Regions from separate parts of the Mizugakiibacter sp. genome, predicted to be linked through region 3. Evidence: predicted binding sites of a transcription regulator. Region 3 holds the regulator's gene; each other region holds the start of a gene.
The links. Region 3 encodes FliA, which starts transcription of late flagellar genes. Its sites were predicted from a motif close to TAAAGTTTNNCNNNCNNNGGCCGATAA; they were not measured.
Positions count from the first base shown of each region.

Region 1: the regulator FliA is predicted to act here: its motif matches at 2,124-2,150, upstream of ABFC67_RS00335 (STAS domain-containing protein).
Region 2: the regulator FliA is predicted to act here: its motif matches at 2,081-2,107, upstream of ABFC67_RS12905 (flagellin).

Region 1 covers NZ_JBDKSX010000002.1:30,526-36,494, reverse strand. The annotation lists gene ABFC67_RS00345 (chemotaxis response regulator protein-glutamate methylesterase) at 1-806, shown strand, start outside; gene ABFC67_RS00340 (methyl-accepting chemotaxis protein) at 831-2,018, shown strand; gene ABFC67_RS00335 (STAS domain-containing protein) at 2,182-2,487, shown strand; gene ABFC67_RS00330 (hypothetical protein) at 2,728-3,084, opposite strand; gene ABFC67_RS00325 (hypothetical protein) at 3,213-3,569, opposite strand; gene rsgA (ribosome small subunit-dependent GTPase A) at 3,706-4,779, shown strand; gene ABFC67_RS00315 (flavohemoglobin expression-modulating QEGLA motif protein) at 5,012-5,969, shown strand, end outside.
Region 2 covers NZ_JBDKSX010000121.1:2,139-8,107, forward strand. The annotation lists gene fliD (flagellar filament capping protein FliD) at 1-315, opposite strand, end outside; gene ABFC67_RS12905 (flagellin) at 547-1,980, opposite strand; gene flgL (flagellar hook-associated protein FlgL) at 2,577-3,776, opposite strand; gene flgK (flagellar hook-associated protein FlgK) at 3,779-5,659, opposite strand; gene flgJ (flagellar assembly peptidoglycan hydrolase FlgJ) at 5,699-5,969, opposite strand, start outside.
Region 3 covers NZ_JBDKSX010000088.1:220-4,060, reverse strand. The annotation lists partial or broken gene flhF (flagellar biosynthesis protein FlhF) at 1-778, shown strand, start outside; gene ABFC67_RS09325 (MinD/ParA family protein) at 867-1,724, shown strand; gene ABFC67_RS09320 (RNA polymerase sigma factor FliA) at 1,727-2,458, shown strand; gene cheY (chemotaxis response regulator CheY) at 2,590-2,982, shown strand; gene ABFC67_RS09310 (protein phosphatase CheZ) at 2,994-3,674, shown strand; partial or broken gene ABFC67_RS09305 (Hpt domain-containing protein) at 3,679-3,841, shown strand, end outside.

The DNA of each region.
Region 1 (5,969 bases), on a different contig from region 3:
GCGCGGTCGACTTCGTCGGCAAGCCCAGCGCGGACCTGAGCGGCACGTTCGGCGACTATGCCGCCGAGATCGTCGCCAAGGTCAAGGACGCCGCGCGCGCGCGGCCGCGCGCCTACACCGCCAGCGTGCCGCGCCTGGGCGCCGCGCCGAAGCTCAACGCCGACGCGGTGCTGCCGCGCGCGCAGCTCAGGGAGCTGCCCTCGGCCGGGCGCGTGATCGCGATCGGCGCTTCCGCCGGCGGCACCGAGGCGATCCGCGTGGTGTTGGCGGCGATGCCGCCGGACGCGCCGCCGATCGTGATCACCCAGCACATCCCGGCGCAGTTCAGCGGCCCGTTCGCCGCGCGCATGGACGCCAACTCGGCGATGCGCGTGTGCGAGGCGCAGAACGGCCAGCCGATCCTGCCCGGGCACGCCTACATCGCGCCCGGCGGCCAGCACCTGCTGGTGATGCGCGACGGCGCGCGCTACGTCTGCCGCCTGCACGACGGCCCGCCGGTCAGCCGGCACAAGCCCAGCGTCGACGTGCTGCTGCGCTCGGTCGCAGCCAGCGTCGGCGCGCAGGCGGTCGGCGCGATCCTCACCGGCATGGGCGACGATGGCGCGCAAGGCCTGAAGGAGCTGCGCGAGGCCGGCGCGCCGACGCTGGCCCAGGACGAGGCCACCAGCGTGGTCTGGGGCATGCCCGGCGCGGCGTGGAAGGCCGGCGCGGCGCAGGAGCTGCTGCCATTGCCCGAGATCGCGATGCGCCTGCTGCAGCTCGCACAACATCCCATTACCCACGGCAGGACGCGCACGGGCAGCTAGCCCGCGCGCCCACAGGAGACGGCCATGCAGCCGCTGCACAGGAACGAACTGGCGATCGGATTCGGCGTGGGCGCGCTTGCGCTGCTGGCGGTGCTGGCCTCGGCGCGACCGTGGGTGGCGCCGCTGGCGGTGGCGCTGCTGACCGCGGCCTGGATCGTGCTGCTGCACCGCGCCAGCCGCCGCTGGGCGGCGGCGCCGGCGGACGCCGCGGCGCTGTCCACGGACGCCGCCGAGGGCATGCGCGACGCGCTCGACGAGGTGCGCGTGGCGCTGCTCGACGAGCTCGGCCACGCCGCGCGCGAACTGCACCAGGCGCTCGACATCATCCGCGATGCCGGCGCGCAGCTCGGCTCCGGCTTCGAGGGCCTGAGCAGCAAGACCGGCGCGCAGCAGGCGCTGCTGCGCCAGATCATGGAGGCCACCGCCGGCGGCGGCTCGATGCAGGGCTTCACCGGCAAGACCACCGAGCTGCTTGAGCACTTCGTCGGCCTGGTGGTGGAGCTGTCGCGCGAGAGCCTGCGCATCGTCTACCGCATCGACGAAATGTCCGAGGAGATGGACGCGGTGTTCGCGCTGCTGAAGAACGTCAACACCATCGCCGAGGAAACCAACCTGCTGGCGCTGAACGCGGCGATCGAGGCGGCGCGCGCCGGCGAGGCCGGACGCGGCTTCGCGGTGGTGGCCGGCGAGATCCGCAACCTGGCGCGGCACTCCAACCAGTTCAACGAGAAGATCGGCGCCCACGTCGAGCGCGCGCGCGGCGCGATGGAGCAACTGCGCGGGCTGGTCGGCCGGCTCGCCGCGCAGGACCTCAGCGTGGCGCTGTCGACCAAGGGCGACATCGACCGCATGATGGACCACGTCACCCACACCGAGGCGCGCGTGGCCGCGGCCGCGGACGAGGTGACGACGATCAACCACGGCCTCAGCAGCGACGTCGCCACCACGGTGCGCTCGCTGCAGTTCGAGGACATCCTGACCCAACTGCTGCGGCAGACCCGCCAGGGCCTGGTCGACCTGCAGGGCGTCGCCACCGAATGCACCCGCGACCTCGCCGCCCTGGCCTGCGACGAGCGCGACCAGGCCGCCGCGCGTGCCCGCACCGAGCGCCTGCGCGAGCGCCTGCACGTGCAGCGTGAGCGTGCCCGCGCGCGGCAGAAGGGCCCGGCGCTGCAGACCTCGATGAGCGCCGGCGAGATCGATTTGTTTTAGAACGGGGAGACGGGAGACGAGGCGCGCGCCCCTCGTCGGGCCGCCGTTCCGGCGAATCGCGGTTCGCGCTGCACCCGCCGCACGTTCCGGCCCAGTCCCGCTTTCTCAAGCTTCCTGTCCGCGCGCCGATAAAGAACCAGGAACCGCCGCAGCGCCGAAGCCCATGTCCATCACCGCCGAACACGACCGCGAGCACGGCTGCCTGACCATCCGCGTGCAGGAGCGCTTCGATTTCTCCGTGCACAAGCAGTTCCGCGACGCCTACCTGAAGCTGCCCGCGCCCGCGCGCAGCTACGTGATCGACCTCGCCGGCACCGAGGAGATGGACAGCTCGGCGCTGGGCATGCTGCTGCTGCTGCGCGAGCACGCCGGCGGCGACCGCGCCGAGATCCGCGTGGTCAACTGCAGCCCTTCGGTACGCAACATCCTGCGCATCGCCGGCTTCGGCGAGCTGCTGACCCTGCACTGAGCGGGCGCCTGCCCGAAATCGCCCGCACGCGGGCGCCTGCGCGAAGGCGTGGGCGCGGTTGCGGTCGCCTGCACGCAGGCTCCTACCGGCGCGCGGGTGTAGGGGCCTGCGTGCAGGCGACCCCAGGTTGGCGCGCAGGCAGCCCCGGGCTGCGTGCGGGCGACCGCTACGGAAGCGGGGCCAAAAAAACGGGGCCCGCAGGCCCCGTCGAAGTCAGTGGTGATGGGGGTGAGGGGGGGATCACCACTTGCGTACGCCGACGATGCTGACCGAGAACTCGGACATCTCCGGGTTGAAACGGAACAGCGGGCCGAGGTCGAAGCTGACGCTCTGGCCCGGCGGGATGTTGGCGGTGCCGGCCGGCCAGCCGTCCTCGCTGCTGAGCACGCGGCCGCCGGCGTCCTTGGCGACGATGCGGATCTGCGCGGCGGCCGGTTCGCTGCACTTGTTGACCAGCTTGCCGGCCAGGCTGAGCTTGCGCTCGCGCGGATTGGGCGTGGCCTGGAAGCCCTCGACGCCGAAGCTGGTCGCCGTGCAGTCGGCGAACGCAGGCAGGGAGGCGGTGGCCAGGGCCAGGGCGACGATCAGGACTTTCATCTTCGGTACCTCGCGGGTTGCCGGACGGTGCGATCGCGCCTGCGCCGCGGCGCAAACGCGATCTGCCTCGTACACCGGATCGGCCGCGCCCGCGGAATCTTGAGTTACACGACGTTGCGCCGCGGCAATCACCACTTGCGCACGCCGACGATGTTGACCGAGAAGTCGGCCATCTCCGGGCTGAAGCGGAACAGCGGGCCGAGGTCGAAGCTGACGCTCTGGCCCGGCGCGATGTTGGCGGTGCCGGCCGGCCAGCCGTCCTCGCTGCCGAGCACGCGGCCGCTGGCGCTCTTGGCGACGATGCGGATCTGCGCGGCGGCCGGCTCGCTGCACTTGTTCACCAGCTTGCCGGCCAGGCTGATCTTGTTGGCGCGCGGGTTCGGCGACGCCTGGAACGCGTCGACGGCGAAATTGGCGGCGGTGCAGTCGGCGAACGCGGGCAGGGAAAAGGCGACCAGCGCCAGGGCGGCGATCAGGGCTTTCATGTCGTGACCTCGATGTGGGGGAAGGGGGGCCGGCCCGCGGCAGGCTGCGGGCCGCACATCCGTACGGTTTCGGCCGCGGCGCCGCGGGCTTGAGTTACAGCTCGTTACGCGGCGTGACGTACTTCATAATCCGCGCATGTCGAGCGAACCCGCTTCCGTCCGCCTGGCCGGCATCGGCTGGCGCGGCGATCCCGTCGCCGAGGCCGAGATCGCGCGCGGCCGCGCGCTGGCGCGCGTGGTCGCGCAGCACCGCGCCGGCTACGAGCTGCACGACGGCGAGCGCGTGTTCGACGCGCAGCCGGCGGCGCCGTTCCTGAAGCGCGGGCTGGATCCGGCGGCGCGCCCGGCGGTCGGCGACTTCGTGCTGGTCGAGGATGGCAAGCCGCCGCGCATCGTCGCCTTCCTGCCGCGGCGCAGCGCGCTCACCCGCGCCGCCGCCGGCGAGCGCTACGAGCGCCAGCTGATCGCCACCAACGTCGATTACGCATTCGTGCTGATGGGCCTCGACCAGGACTACAACCCGCGCCGGCTGGAGCGCTACCTGCTGCTGATCGAAGGCTCCGGCGCGCAGGCCGTGGTGGTGCTGACCAAGGCCGACAAGTACCCGCAGGTCGATGCCGCGCTGGCCGAGCTGGCGACGCGCCTGCCCGAGGGCACGCCGGTGCACGCGATCAACGGCAAGGACGCCGCCAGCGTCGCCGCGCTGGCGCAGTACCTGAAGCCGGGCGACACCGCCGTGCTGGTCGGCTCCTCCGGCGTCGGCAAGTCGACGCTGACCAACACCCTGCTCGGCGAGGCGCGCATGGCCACCGCCGCCACGCGCGGCAGCGACGGCCGCGGCCGCCACACCACCACCCATCGTGCGCTGCTCAAGCTGCCCAGCGGCGGCTGCCTGATCGACACGCCCGGCATGCGCGAGCTGAAGCTGACCGGCGAGGAAAACCTCGAGCTGTTCGCCGACGTCGAGGCGCTGACCGCGCGCTGCCGCTTCTCCGACTGCGGCCACGGCAACGAGCCCGGCTGCGCGGTGCGCGCCGCGCTGGATGCCGGCGAGCTCCCGGCCGGGCGCTGGCAGAGCTACCTCAAGCTGCACGACGAGCGCGAACAGCAGGCCGCCGCGCTGGAAGCACGCCTCCAGCGCAAGGCCGGGGCCAGGCCGGCGAGCAAGGCGCTGGGGCGGCGGGCGCGCGAGAAGCACGGACCGTCCTGAGCGCGGAAGCGACGACGGCGGCGATGATGCGGGGCCGCTTGCGCAAGCGATCCGGGCCAAGGCCTCTCCCGCAGGTGCCGGCGACTCGTGGCCGAGGCCGCGTGGCCCGAGGCACGACTTGCGCCTTTTTCGCGCCCCTTGCAGGCAGTCGGTCCTGCGTCCCGGCATGATGCCAGCTTCGCGTCCGGCGGCATTCAGCCCGCTCCGGTTGCACCGCAGTAGACTCGCGCGCATGTCTGCCGCCGCGCTTTCCCCCGCGCTCGAACGCCACGCCGCGCTGGACCGCCGCCTGGTCGCCGCGGTGCGGCGCATCCGCGTGCTGCCGACGGTGGCGTGGCCGGCGGCGGTGGAGCGCGCGTTCCTCGAGCGCGCACAGCGCGGCGACATGGCGCTGCCGCAGGTCGACTACGCGCGGCCGGACCTCGCGCGCGAGCGCGCCGAGCTGGAAGCGATCGCCGCCGCCGCCGATCCCGGCCATCCGGCGGGCGTCTACCTGATCCGCACCGCGACCTCGTGGCGCATCGCCGCCGAGATGCTGGAGGCGGTCGGCACGGCCGCGGTGACGTCGCACGCGATCGTGCTGTACGGCCGCCCGGGCGACGCGATCCCCGGCGGCGACGCGAGCAATCTCGACGCCGCGCGCCATTTCGTCGCGCTGGCCGACGAGCTGGGCGCGCAGCTCGCGCTGGACGAGGCCGCCTACTGCATTCCCGCCGAAGCGCTGCGCGACGAGCTGCAGGCGACGCTGGACGCGTTCTTCGGCCATGGCCGCATCGCGGTCGAGGCCGATCCCGAGCTGACCGCCAAGGCCGCCGCCGGCGCGACCCGCATCCGCCTGCGCTCGGCGACCTGCTTCAGCGCCTACGACCGCCACCAGTTGCTTGCGCACGAGGCGTTCGTGCATTCGCTGACCGCGCTGAACGGCCGCGAGCAGCCCTATCTCGCCTCGCTGTCGCGCACCTCGCCGCGCGTGACAGCGACGCAGGAGGGGCTGGCGGTGTTCGCCGAACTGATGTCGGGCTCGATCGACATCGGGCGGCTGAAGCGCATCAGCCTGCGCATCCTCGCCATCGACATGGCGCTGGACGGCGCCGATTTCGTCGAGGTGTTCCGCTATTTCCGCGACGCCGGGCAGACCGCCGTCGACAGCTTCAACTCCGCGCAGCGCGTGTTCCGCGGCGTGCCGCCGA
Region 2 (5,969 bases), on a different contig from region 3:
GGCCAGGTTGACCACTTCGATGTCGTAGCTGCCGGGCGCCGCGGTGGCGTCGGCGCTGGCGGTATAGATCGACGTGTCGGCCGAGGTGGCGAGACGCTTGCCGAACACGCTGCCGTCGGCCAGCGTCGACAGCGTGCCCTGCATCGACGCCAGCAGCGACTTCAGCGTGCCGACCGCCGATAGCTGCGTCTGCACGCGGCTGCGCTGGCTGTCGATCTGGTCCTGCAGCGGCTGCTTGTCGGCGGCGATCAGCTGGGTGACCAGGCCGTTGACGTCGAGGTTGGAGCCGATGCCGGGTGAGCTGATGCTGGCCATGCCGTGCCCTCTTCCGAATGTGCCGGCCGCGCGTCGCGCGCGGCGGACCCAGCGCGTCGAGCAAGTTGCGTACCAACACGCGCGAGCGCGGATCGGCGCGGGTCGCGGCGGCGGCGCGCCGCATCGTCTTGCCGGCCGGCGGCACGATCGTGCCGGCCGCCTGCCGCGACGGTCCGGGCGGAGTGCGTCCGCCCGGACCTCCCTGCCGCGTCGCCGCGGCGTTCGCCGGGATCAGCCCAGCAGCTTCAGCACCGTCTGCGGCTGCGCGTTGGCCTGCGCCAGCACCGAGACGCCGGCCTGCTGCAGGATCTGCGCGCGGCTCATGTTCGCCGTTTCGGCCGCGAAGTCCGCGTCCTGAATGCGCGAGCGCGAGGCCGACAGGTTCTGCGAGACCGCGGTCAGGTTGGCGATGGTCGACTGGAAGCGGTTCTGGATGGCGCCCAGCGAGCTGCGCAGGCCGCTGACCGAGGCCAGCGCGGAGTCGACGCGGTTGATGGCGTCGTTGGCGTTGGCCACCGTCGACACGTTCACCGAGGACAGCGTCTGCGTGTCGACCGCGATCGAGGTCGAGGCGAAGCCGAGGCGCGTCGCGCCGGTGGCGCTCATGGTGATGTTCTGGCTGGCCGACAGGGTGACCGCGCCGCGCGTGGTCACGCCCGCCGCGCTGGCGACGGCGTCGTCGATACCGCCGGTGGCACCGCCGCCGAGGGTTTCCTTGGCGGTGATGTTGCGGCCGTCGGCCGTGCTCAGCTTCATGTTGGTGCCGTCGAAGGTGGCGCTGACGCCGGTCTCGCTGGAGTGCAGGTTGATCTGCGCGGCGACATCGTCGCCGGTGGGCGCCGTGGCGGAGATGTCCGCAGCGGCGTAGATGTCGACGCCGTTGATCTTCAGGCTGTAGGTCTGGCCGGCACCGGTCGAGAGCGCGGTGAACGCGCCGCTCACCGAGTTGCTGGCGGTCGCGGTCAGGCCGGCCACACCGGCGGCGTTGATCGCCGCCACCTTGGCGTAGGCGCTGTCCGCATCCTGGCCCGCGCTGGAACCGGCCGAAGACGCGCCGACGCTAACCGCCGTGCCGCTGCCGATCTGGATGGTCAGGTCGCTGGCGGCCAGCGCGTTGCTGTCGACCGCGCTGCCGGTGCCCTTGGCGATCTGGCCGATCTGCGAGGCGCCGACGCCGGTGCTCAGGTTGATGCCGATGGTGTCGCCGACGTTGGCGCCGACCTGGAAGTTGGCGTTGCCGAAGGTGCCGTCGAGCACGTGCAGGCCGTTGAACGTGGTCTGCTTGGTGATGCGGTCGATTTCGGCGATGCGCTGCTGCACTTCCTGGTCCAGCGCGGCGCGGTCGGCCGAGGAGTTGGTGCCGTTGGCGGACTGCACGGCCAGCTCGCGGATGCGCTGCAGGTTGTTGGTCAGCTCGGACAGCGCCGACTCGGCGGTCTGCGCCAGCGACACGCCGTCGTTGGCGTTGCGCACGGCCTGGTTGAGGCCGTTGATCTGGGTGGTGAAGCGGGTGGCGATGGCGAGGCCGGCGGCGTCGTCCTTGGCGCTGTTGATGCGCAGGCCGGACGACAGGCGCTCGAGCGAGGTCGACAGGGCATCCTGCGAGGACGACAGGTTGCGCTGCGCGTTCAGCGACATGATGTTGGTGTTGATGATCGCAGACATCTGAATTCTCCTGACGGAATCAGTGTGCCGGTATCGCACCGGCTTGGTTCGCATACCGGCGGCGCCATTCCGTATGGAACCGTCGCCCGCCTCGGAGTCTGGATCGGCCCCGGCCGGGGAAACTTGAGCGCGGGCGCGCGTCGACGCGAAAAAAAATGCGGCGTGGTTCCCGGTTTTCGACACGGGGCGTGTGCCAGGGGCCGGGGCGCCGAGCGGCGGCCATGGCGCTCGCGGACCGCGGGAGGCAGCGGATGCCACGAATGCGACGGGCCGCGTCGCCGCACGCGTGCGGCATGCGCAACGATGCGGTTCGCTGCGCTCACCGCATCCCGCGGGCCCGGCACGGATGAGCGCGGAGAGACGCGGATCGGAATGGCGCTCCATCCGCGTTGATCCGCGTCCAAAGGCTCTGGGCGAGCCGTCATTCGGACCGATGTGCAGCGAATGGTGGGCCAAGGCCCACCCTACGGAGCATTTTCTGGACGCGGATCGACGCGGATCGGAATGGCGCTCCATCCGCACTCATCGGCGTTGATCCGCGTCCAAGGGCTTTCCTTTCGGCCCTCGTCGAAACCTCGCGCGCCGGCGCGGCGGATTCAGTTGCGCAGGTAGTCGAACAGCGACAGGCCCTGCACCTTGACGAAGGCCTGCTGCGAGGCCTGCAGGCCGAGCAGTTGCAGGTTGAGCTTGCTGACCGCGCTGGCGTAATCGAGGTCCTGGATGCCGGACAGCGTCGCCTTCACCTGCACGCCGACGCCGGCGTTGACGGTCTTCTGCTGGTCCAGCGCGTTCATGCGCGCGCCGACGCGCGCGCGCACCTCGACCGCGCGCCCGCTGGCCTGGTCGAGGTTTTCCAGCGCGCGGTTGACGCGCTCGTTGAGCGCGGCGCGGTCGTGGTCGTTGGCGACCGGCGTGTCCAGCGCGTCGGCGAGATCGCGGAGGGTGGCGAACACGTCGCGCGTGGCGCTGGGCGCGACCTGGAAGCTGTCGCCGGCCGCGGGCGTGCCGGAGATCGCGACCTGCACGCCCTTGAACGCGATCGTGCCGTTGCCGGCGTAACTGCCGCTGGCGACCGTCGCGCCGCCGCCGTCGAGCACCTGCCACGTATCGGGCGCGGTGAACTGGATGCTGTAGGTGCCGCCGTCCCATGCGCTGATGTCGCTGACCTGGGTGGCGCCGACCACCGCGGTGCCGGCGTTGCCGGCCGCGGCTGCGACCGCGAACGTGCCGTTGCCGGTGGGGACCAACTGGAACACGTCGGAGCCCGGGTCGCCGGTGGCGGTGGTTTCGCCGGGCGCGGTGGCGACGCGGCGCTGGCCCTGGTCGCCGGCGTAGGCGACGCCCGCCGGCGACTGCACGAACGGCTGCGTGCGCGTCGCGTTGCCGGCGAACAGGTATTCGCCGTTGGCGTCGCGGCTGTTGGCGATCTGCACCATCTGGTCGAGGCGCTGGCGCAGTTCCAGCGCGATGTCGTGGCGCGTCTCGTTGGTCTGCGTGGCGTTGTTGCCCTGGATGGCGAGATCGCGCACGCGCTGCAGCACGTCGCCGGCCGCGGCCAGCGCCTGCTCCTCCATCGCCAGCCGGCCGCTGGCGGCGTCGATGTTGCGCGTGTACTGCGTGTTGGTGGCGTCGAAGTGCGCGAGGTCGAGCGCGCGCGCGCTGCCGGCCGGATCGTCGGACGGCGCGAGGATGCGCTTGCCGGTGGCGACCTGCTGCTGGGTGGCGGCGAGATCGACCTGGCGGTCGAGCATCGAGTTGACCGCCTGCTGCTGCATCCACGTGGTCGAAATGCGCATCGTCAACTCCCGCTCACTGCGCCGAGCAGCGTCTGGAACAGGCTGTCGGCCACCGCGATCACGCGCGCCGAGGCCTGGTAGGACTGCTGGTAGCGCACCAGGTTGGACGCCTCCTCGTCGAGGTTGACGCCGGACACGTTCGACTGCGCCTGCGTCGCCTGGTTGAGCAGGCCGGTCTGCGCGTTCAGCCCGGTCTTGGCCTGCGCGGTGACGCTGCCGACCTGCGCGACCAGTTGCCCGTAGGCGGCGCCGACGCTGGTGTTGCCGCCGTCGAGCACGCCGGCGTCGGCGAGGTTGCCCAGCGCCAGCGCGTTGCCGTTGTCGCCGACGCCGCCGCTGTTGGCGGCGACCGTGAAGGTATCGCCCGCCGCCGGCGTGCCGGTCAGGGTGACGCTCCAGCCGTTCGCGCCGATCGTGCCGCTGGCGGGCAGCGTCAGCACGGCGCCGCCGTTGATCTGATAGGTGGTGGCCGAGGCGAAGGTGATCGTCGCCGTCGTCTGCAAGTTCGGATCGGTGGCGTCGGTCACGCTCGGCGCGCCGAGCGTGGCGCTGCCGGTGTTGGAGGCCGCCGCCGAGGCGCGCACCGGCACCGCCGCGGCGACCGCGCCCGGATCGGTGATCGCCACCGCGAGGCTGCCGGCGGCGCCGCGCGTCGGCTGGATCATGAAGCGGTCGCCGGCGCTGGCGGCGCCGCCGACCTGCAGGCTCAGGCCGTCGGCGAGGAACGGATCGGCGGCGGTGCCGCTGCCGGTCATGGCGACGGCGGTGCCGTCGCTGCGGCGCAGCGACCACGCGCTGCCGTCGTAGCTCAGCACGTAATCGGAAGCGGTCAGCCCGGACACGTCGGCGACCGCGGCGGTGACGCTCGCGCCGCCCGTGTTGTTGCTGTTGCGCAGCACCGTGGGCGCGCCGAGGCTGAAGAAATCGCCGCCCATCTGGCCGTTCGCGTCCATGCCGGCGCGGTGCTGGGCGTTGAATGCCTGCGCCAGCGCGGTCGCGCTGCGGCCGAGCTGGTTGCGCGTGGGGTCGAGCATCTGCGTGCGGAAGTCGACCAGTCCGCCCAGCGTGCCGCCGCTGAGCTGGCCGGTGATCACCACCGGCGGCGTGCCGGAGGTGACCTCGGCGCGGGTCGGATCGTAGGCGTTGCCGACCACGCCCAGCGTCGAGGCCTGGTTGCCCAGCACCAGCGGCTGGCCGTTGCCGACGAATACGTTGATCGTGTCGTCGTCCTGCGGCACCACGCTGACGCCGACGTCGGCGGCGAGCTGCTTGACCAGCGCGTCGCGCTGGTCGAGCAGGTCGTGGGGCGTGGCACCGGTGCTCTGCGCCGCCTGGACCTGGTCGTTGAGCCGGGCGATCGCCCGGCCGAGGCCGTTGATCTCGCCGACCGTGGCGCCGATGCGCTTGCTGGTTTCCTGGTCGAGCTGGTCGAACTGCGCGGCGAGGCCGTGGAAACGCGCGGTCAACGCGTTGGCCTGGCCCAGCAGCGCCTGCCGCGTCGGCGAGTCGGCCGGATAGTTGGCGAGGTCCTGGATCGCGCCGTAGAACGCATCCAGCGCGGGCTGCAGGCCGGCGGTCTGGTCGGCCAGCAGGTTGTCGACGCGGCCGGCCAGTTCGCCGAAGGTGCCGAACCGGCTCTGCCCCGAGGTCGCGCCGCGCACCTGATCGGTGAGGTACTGGTCGTACAGCCGCTGCACCGATTGCACCGTGGTGCCCTGGCCGACGTAGAACGGCCCGGTCTGCTGCGCCGGCCGCGCGACGAAATCGGCGCGCTGGCGGCTGTAGCCGTCGGTGTTGACGTTGGCGATGTTGTGGCTGGTGGTATCCAGCGCGATCTGCGACGACAGCAGGCCGGAAATGCCGGTGGAAAGCATGTCAGCCATGGCGGGGGGCACTCCTGGCGGTCGGGGCGTGCACGCGCATCACCCTCGGGTTGGCGGCAGCGCGGCGGATTCCTTGAGCGCCGCCAGCGCTTCGTCCATCTGTGCGCTGTGCGCGATCGCGCGCAGCTTGGCCGCGTAGGCGGGGTCGGTGGCGTAGCCGGCGGACTGCAGCGCCTGCGCGAAGCCGGCGACGTCGTCGCCGCGGCCGAGTGCCGCGGCGTAGCGCGGGCTGCGGCCGAGCAGGCGCGTGTAGTCGGCGAACGCCTCGGCCGGCGAGGCGTAGGCGCGGAAGCTGTCCTGCCGGCGCACC
Region 3 (3,841 bases):
CGTCGCCGGCAGCATCGTCGGCGAGCTGCCCGAGCAGATGTCGCCGGAGCAGGCGCGCTACCTGCCGCTCGGCCTGCTGTCGCGCAGGGTGCCGGTCAACGCGCACGACTTCCTCGACGACGGCGGCGCGATCGCGCTGCTCGGCGCCACCGGCGTCGGCAAGACCACCACGCTGGCCAAGCTGGCGGCGCGCTACGTGATGCGCCACGGACTGAAGGGCGTGGCGCTGGTCACCACCGACGATTTCCGCATCGGCGCCGAGGAGCAGTTGTTCCACTACGGGCGCCTGCTCGGCGTGCCGGTGTACAGCGCCGGCGAGCCGGCCGCGCTGCGCGCGCTGATGGAGCGCCTCGCCGACCAGCGCCTGGTGCTGATCGACACCCCGGGCATGGCCTGCCGCGACGCGCGCGTCGCCGCGCTGATGCAGGGCCTGCGCGAGACGCGCGTGCCGGTGCGCAACACGCTGGTGCTGGCCGCGAACGCGCAGGCGGCGGCGCTGGACGAGGCCGTGCGCGCCTACGCGCCGTTCGCGCCGGCCGGCTGCATCCTGACCAAGCTCGACGAGGCGCCGGCGCTGGGCGGCGCGCTGTCGGCGGTGATCCGCCACCGCCTCGCCATCGACTACACCACCGACGGCCAGCGCGTGCCCGAGGACATCGCGCGCGCCGACGCGCACCGCCTGGTGTGCCGCGCGGTCAAGGCGCACGCGCCGGCGGCGCAGCTCGACGATCTCGTCATGGCCGAGCGCTTCGGCCGCGTCGCCGTCGCGTTCGCGTAAGGAGCGCCGCATGCACGCCGCATCCGCATTCGCCGCAACGCCCCACGGCGCCGGCTCGTACCACGAGGGTTCCATGTCAGGGAAGCTGATGAATCAGGCCGTCGGGCTGGCGCGGCTGGCGCAGCGCCGGCCGGTCAAGGTGATCGCGGTCACCAGCGGCAAGGGCGGGGTCGGCAAGACCAGCGTGTCGGTGAACCTGGCGATGACGCTGGCGATGGCGGGCCGCGAGACGCTGCTGCTGGACGCCGACCTCGGCCTCGCCAACGTCGACGTGATGCTGGGCCTGCAGCCGGGCCGCAACCTGAGCCACCTGCTGGCCGGCGACTGCGGCATCGAGGACCTGGTGCTGGACGCGCCGCACGGGCTGAAGGTGATCCCGGCGACCTCCGGCACGCGGCGCATGGCCGAGCTCGGCACCGCCGAGCACGCCGGGCTGATCCGCGCCTTCGCCGACTACGCGCGGCCGCTGGACGTGATGGTGGTGGACACCGCCGCCGGCATCGCCGAGAGCGTGACCCTGTTCAGCCGCGCCGCGCAGGAAGTGGTGGTGGTGGTGTGCGACGAGCCGGCCTCGATCACCGACGCCTACGCGCTGATCAAGGTGCTCAGCCGCGACTTCGGCGTCGAGCGCTTCCGCGTGGTCGCCAACATGGTGCGCGACGCCGCGCACGGCCGCCAACTGCACGAAAAGATCCTGCGCGTCACCGACCGCTTCCTGCAGGTGGCGCTGGACTACGTCGGCGCGGTGCCCGACGACGACCACCTGCGCCGCGCGATCCGCCGCCAGCGCGCGGTGGTCGACGCCTTCCCCGGCAGCCGCGCCGCGGTGGCGCTCAAGAATCTGGCGATGGCGGCCGATAAGTGGGACGTGGCGGCGGGAAGCCGCGGCCACCTGGAGTTCTTCGTGGAGCGCCTGGCCGGCGTGCCGGCAGCGCTGGGGGCATGACGATGAACGCCAGCGCGGAATACCTGGAGGTCCAGCGCATCTCGGCCGACGAGCTGGTGCGAAAACATGCGCCGCTGGTCAGGCGCATCGCCTACCACCTGATGGGGCGGCTGCCGCCCAGCGTGGAGGTCGGCGACCTGATCCAGGCGGGCATGATCGGCCTGCTCGAGGCGGCGCGGAACTATGCGCCGTCGCGTTCGGCGAACTTCGAGACCTACGCGGGGATACGCATCCGCGGGGCGATGCTCGACGAGTTGCGCAAGACCGACTGGACGCCGCGCTCCGTGCACCGCAAGGCGCGCGAAGTGGCGGAGGCGGTACGCCAGCTGGAAGGCGAGACCGGGCGCGACGCCGACGAAACGGAAGTGGCGCGCCGGCTCGGCATCACGCTGGACGAGTACCACCAGGTGCTGCGCGACGCCGCCAGTTGCCGCCTGCTCAGCCTGTCCGGCAGCGGCGACGAGGATGGCAGCGGGATCGACGTCGCCGACGAGGGCGGCGCCGGCCCGGCGCAGGCGCTGGAGGCGGGGGCCATGCAGGCGGCACTCGCCGAGGCGATCGACGGCTTGCCGGAGCGGGAGAAGCTGGTGATGTCGCTGTACTACGACGAGGAGCTGAACCTGAAGGAGATCGGCGAGGTGCTCGGCGTGACCGAATCGCGCGTCTGCCAGATCCACGGCCAGGCGCTGGTGCGCCTGCGCGCGCGCATGGCCGACTGGCGCGAACGGCGCTGACACGGATTACGCCTCCCCCTGCCTGCGGGGGAGGCCGGGAGGGGGTAGCTCACCCGCGAGGAGCGACCCCTCCCCGGCCCTCTCCTGCCGGACAGGGGAGGGAGCACGAAGACACGAGAGCGGAGGCGAGCTTGGACCGGAACATGAAGATCCTCGTGGTGGACGACTTCTCCACTATGCGGCGCATCATCAAGAACCTCCTGCAGGAGCTCGGCTTCGGCAACATCCAGGAAGCCGACGACGGCGCGACCGCGCTGCCGATGCTCAAGAGCGGGCAGTTCGACTTCGTGGTCACCGACTGGAACATGCCGGGCATGACCGGCATCGCGCTGCTCAAGGCGATCCGCGCCGAGCCGGCGCTGAAGGCGCTGCCGGTGCTGATGGTGACCGCCGAGAACACCCGCGAACAGATCATCGAGGCCGCGCAGAACGGCGTGAACGGCTACATCGTCAAGCCGTTCACCGCGGTCACGCTGAAGGAAAAGCTGGAAAAGATCTTCGAACGACTGGCGACGGCGAGCTGAAGGGGATGCGCATGGACACCACCACCGGAGCGCCGCAGCTGCCGGCCGCAGCCTTGCCTGCGGAACTGAAGGAACTGCTCGGCGCCAGCGACCCGGGCAGCTTCGAGCAGGCGCTGGACGCCTTGATCCGGCGCCGCGAGCACGCGCTGTTCCACGCGCTCGGCAAGCTCGCGCGCGAACTGCACGAGGCGGTCAAGCATCTCGCCAGCGACGTCGAGACGGGCGGCCTCGCCGCGCAGGCGCTGCCCGAAGCGCGGCGCCGCCTCGGCGAGGCGATGAGCATGAGCGAACAGGCCGCGCACGCCAGCCTCGACGTGACCGAACGGCTGATGCCGGAAGCGGTGCGGCTGGAAGAGGCGGCGGGCACGCTGATGATGCGCTGCGACGGCCTGGCCGGCGACCCGCTGGCCGACGACGCCGGCGCGCTGGCGCGGCAGGCGGCGATCTTCGCCGACGCCTGCCGGGAAGGTTTGCGCGAGATGACCGTGGCGCAGTCCTGGCAGGACCTGACCGGCCAGCGCATGCAACAGATCGGCGGGTTCATGGAGCGCGCCGAGCACGTGCTGCTGGAACTGGTGCGGCTGGCCGGCGCGCTGGCCGGCACGTCGCCGCCGCCGATCGCGGCGACGCCGGGCGCGACCGCCTCCACCCAGGACCAGGTCGACCGCCTGCTGGCCGAGTTCGGCTTCTGACGCCATGGCGCAGGCGCCGGACACGAGCATCCTCGCCGATTTCCTGGTCGAAGCCGGGGAACTGCTCGCGGCGCTCGGCGACCAGTTGATCGCGCTGGAGGCCGCTCCGCGCGATCCGGCGCTGCTGAACGCGGTGTTCCGCGCCTTCCACACGGTCAAGGGCGGCG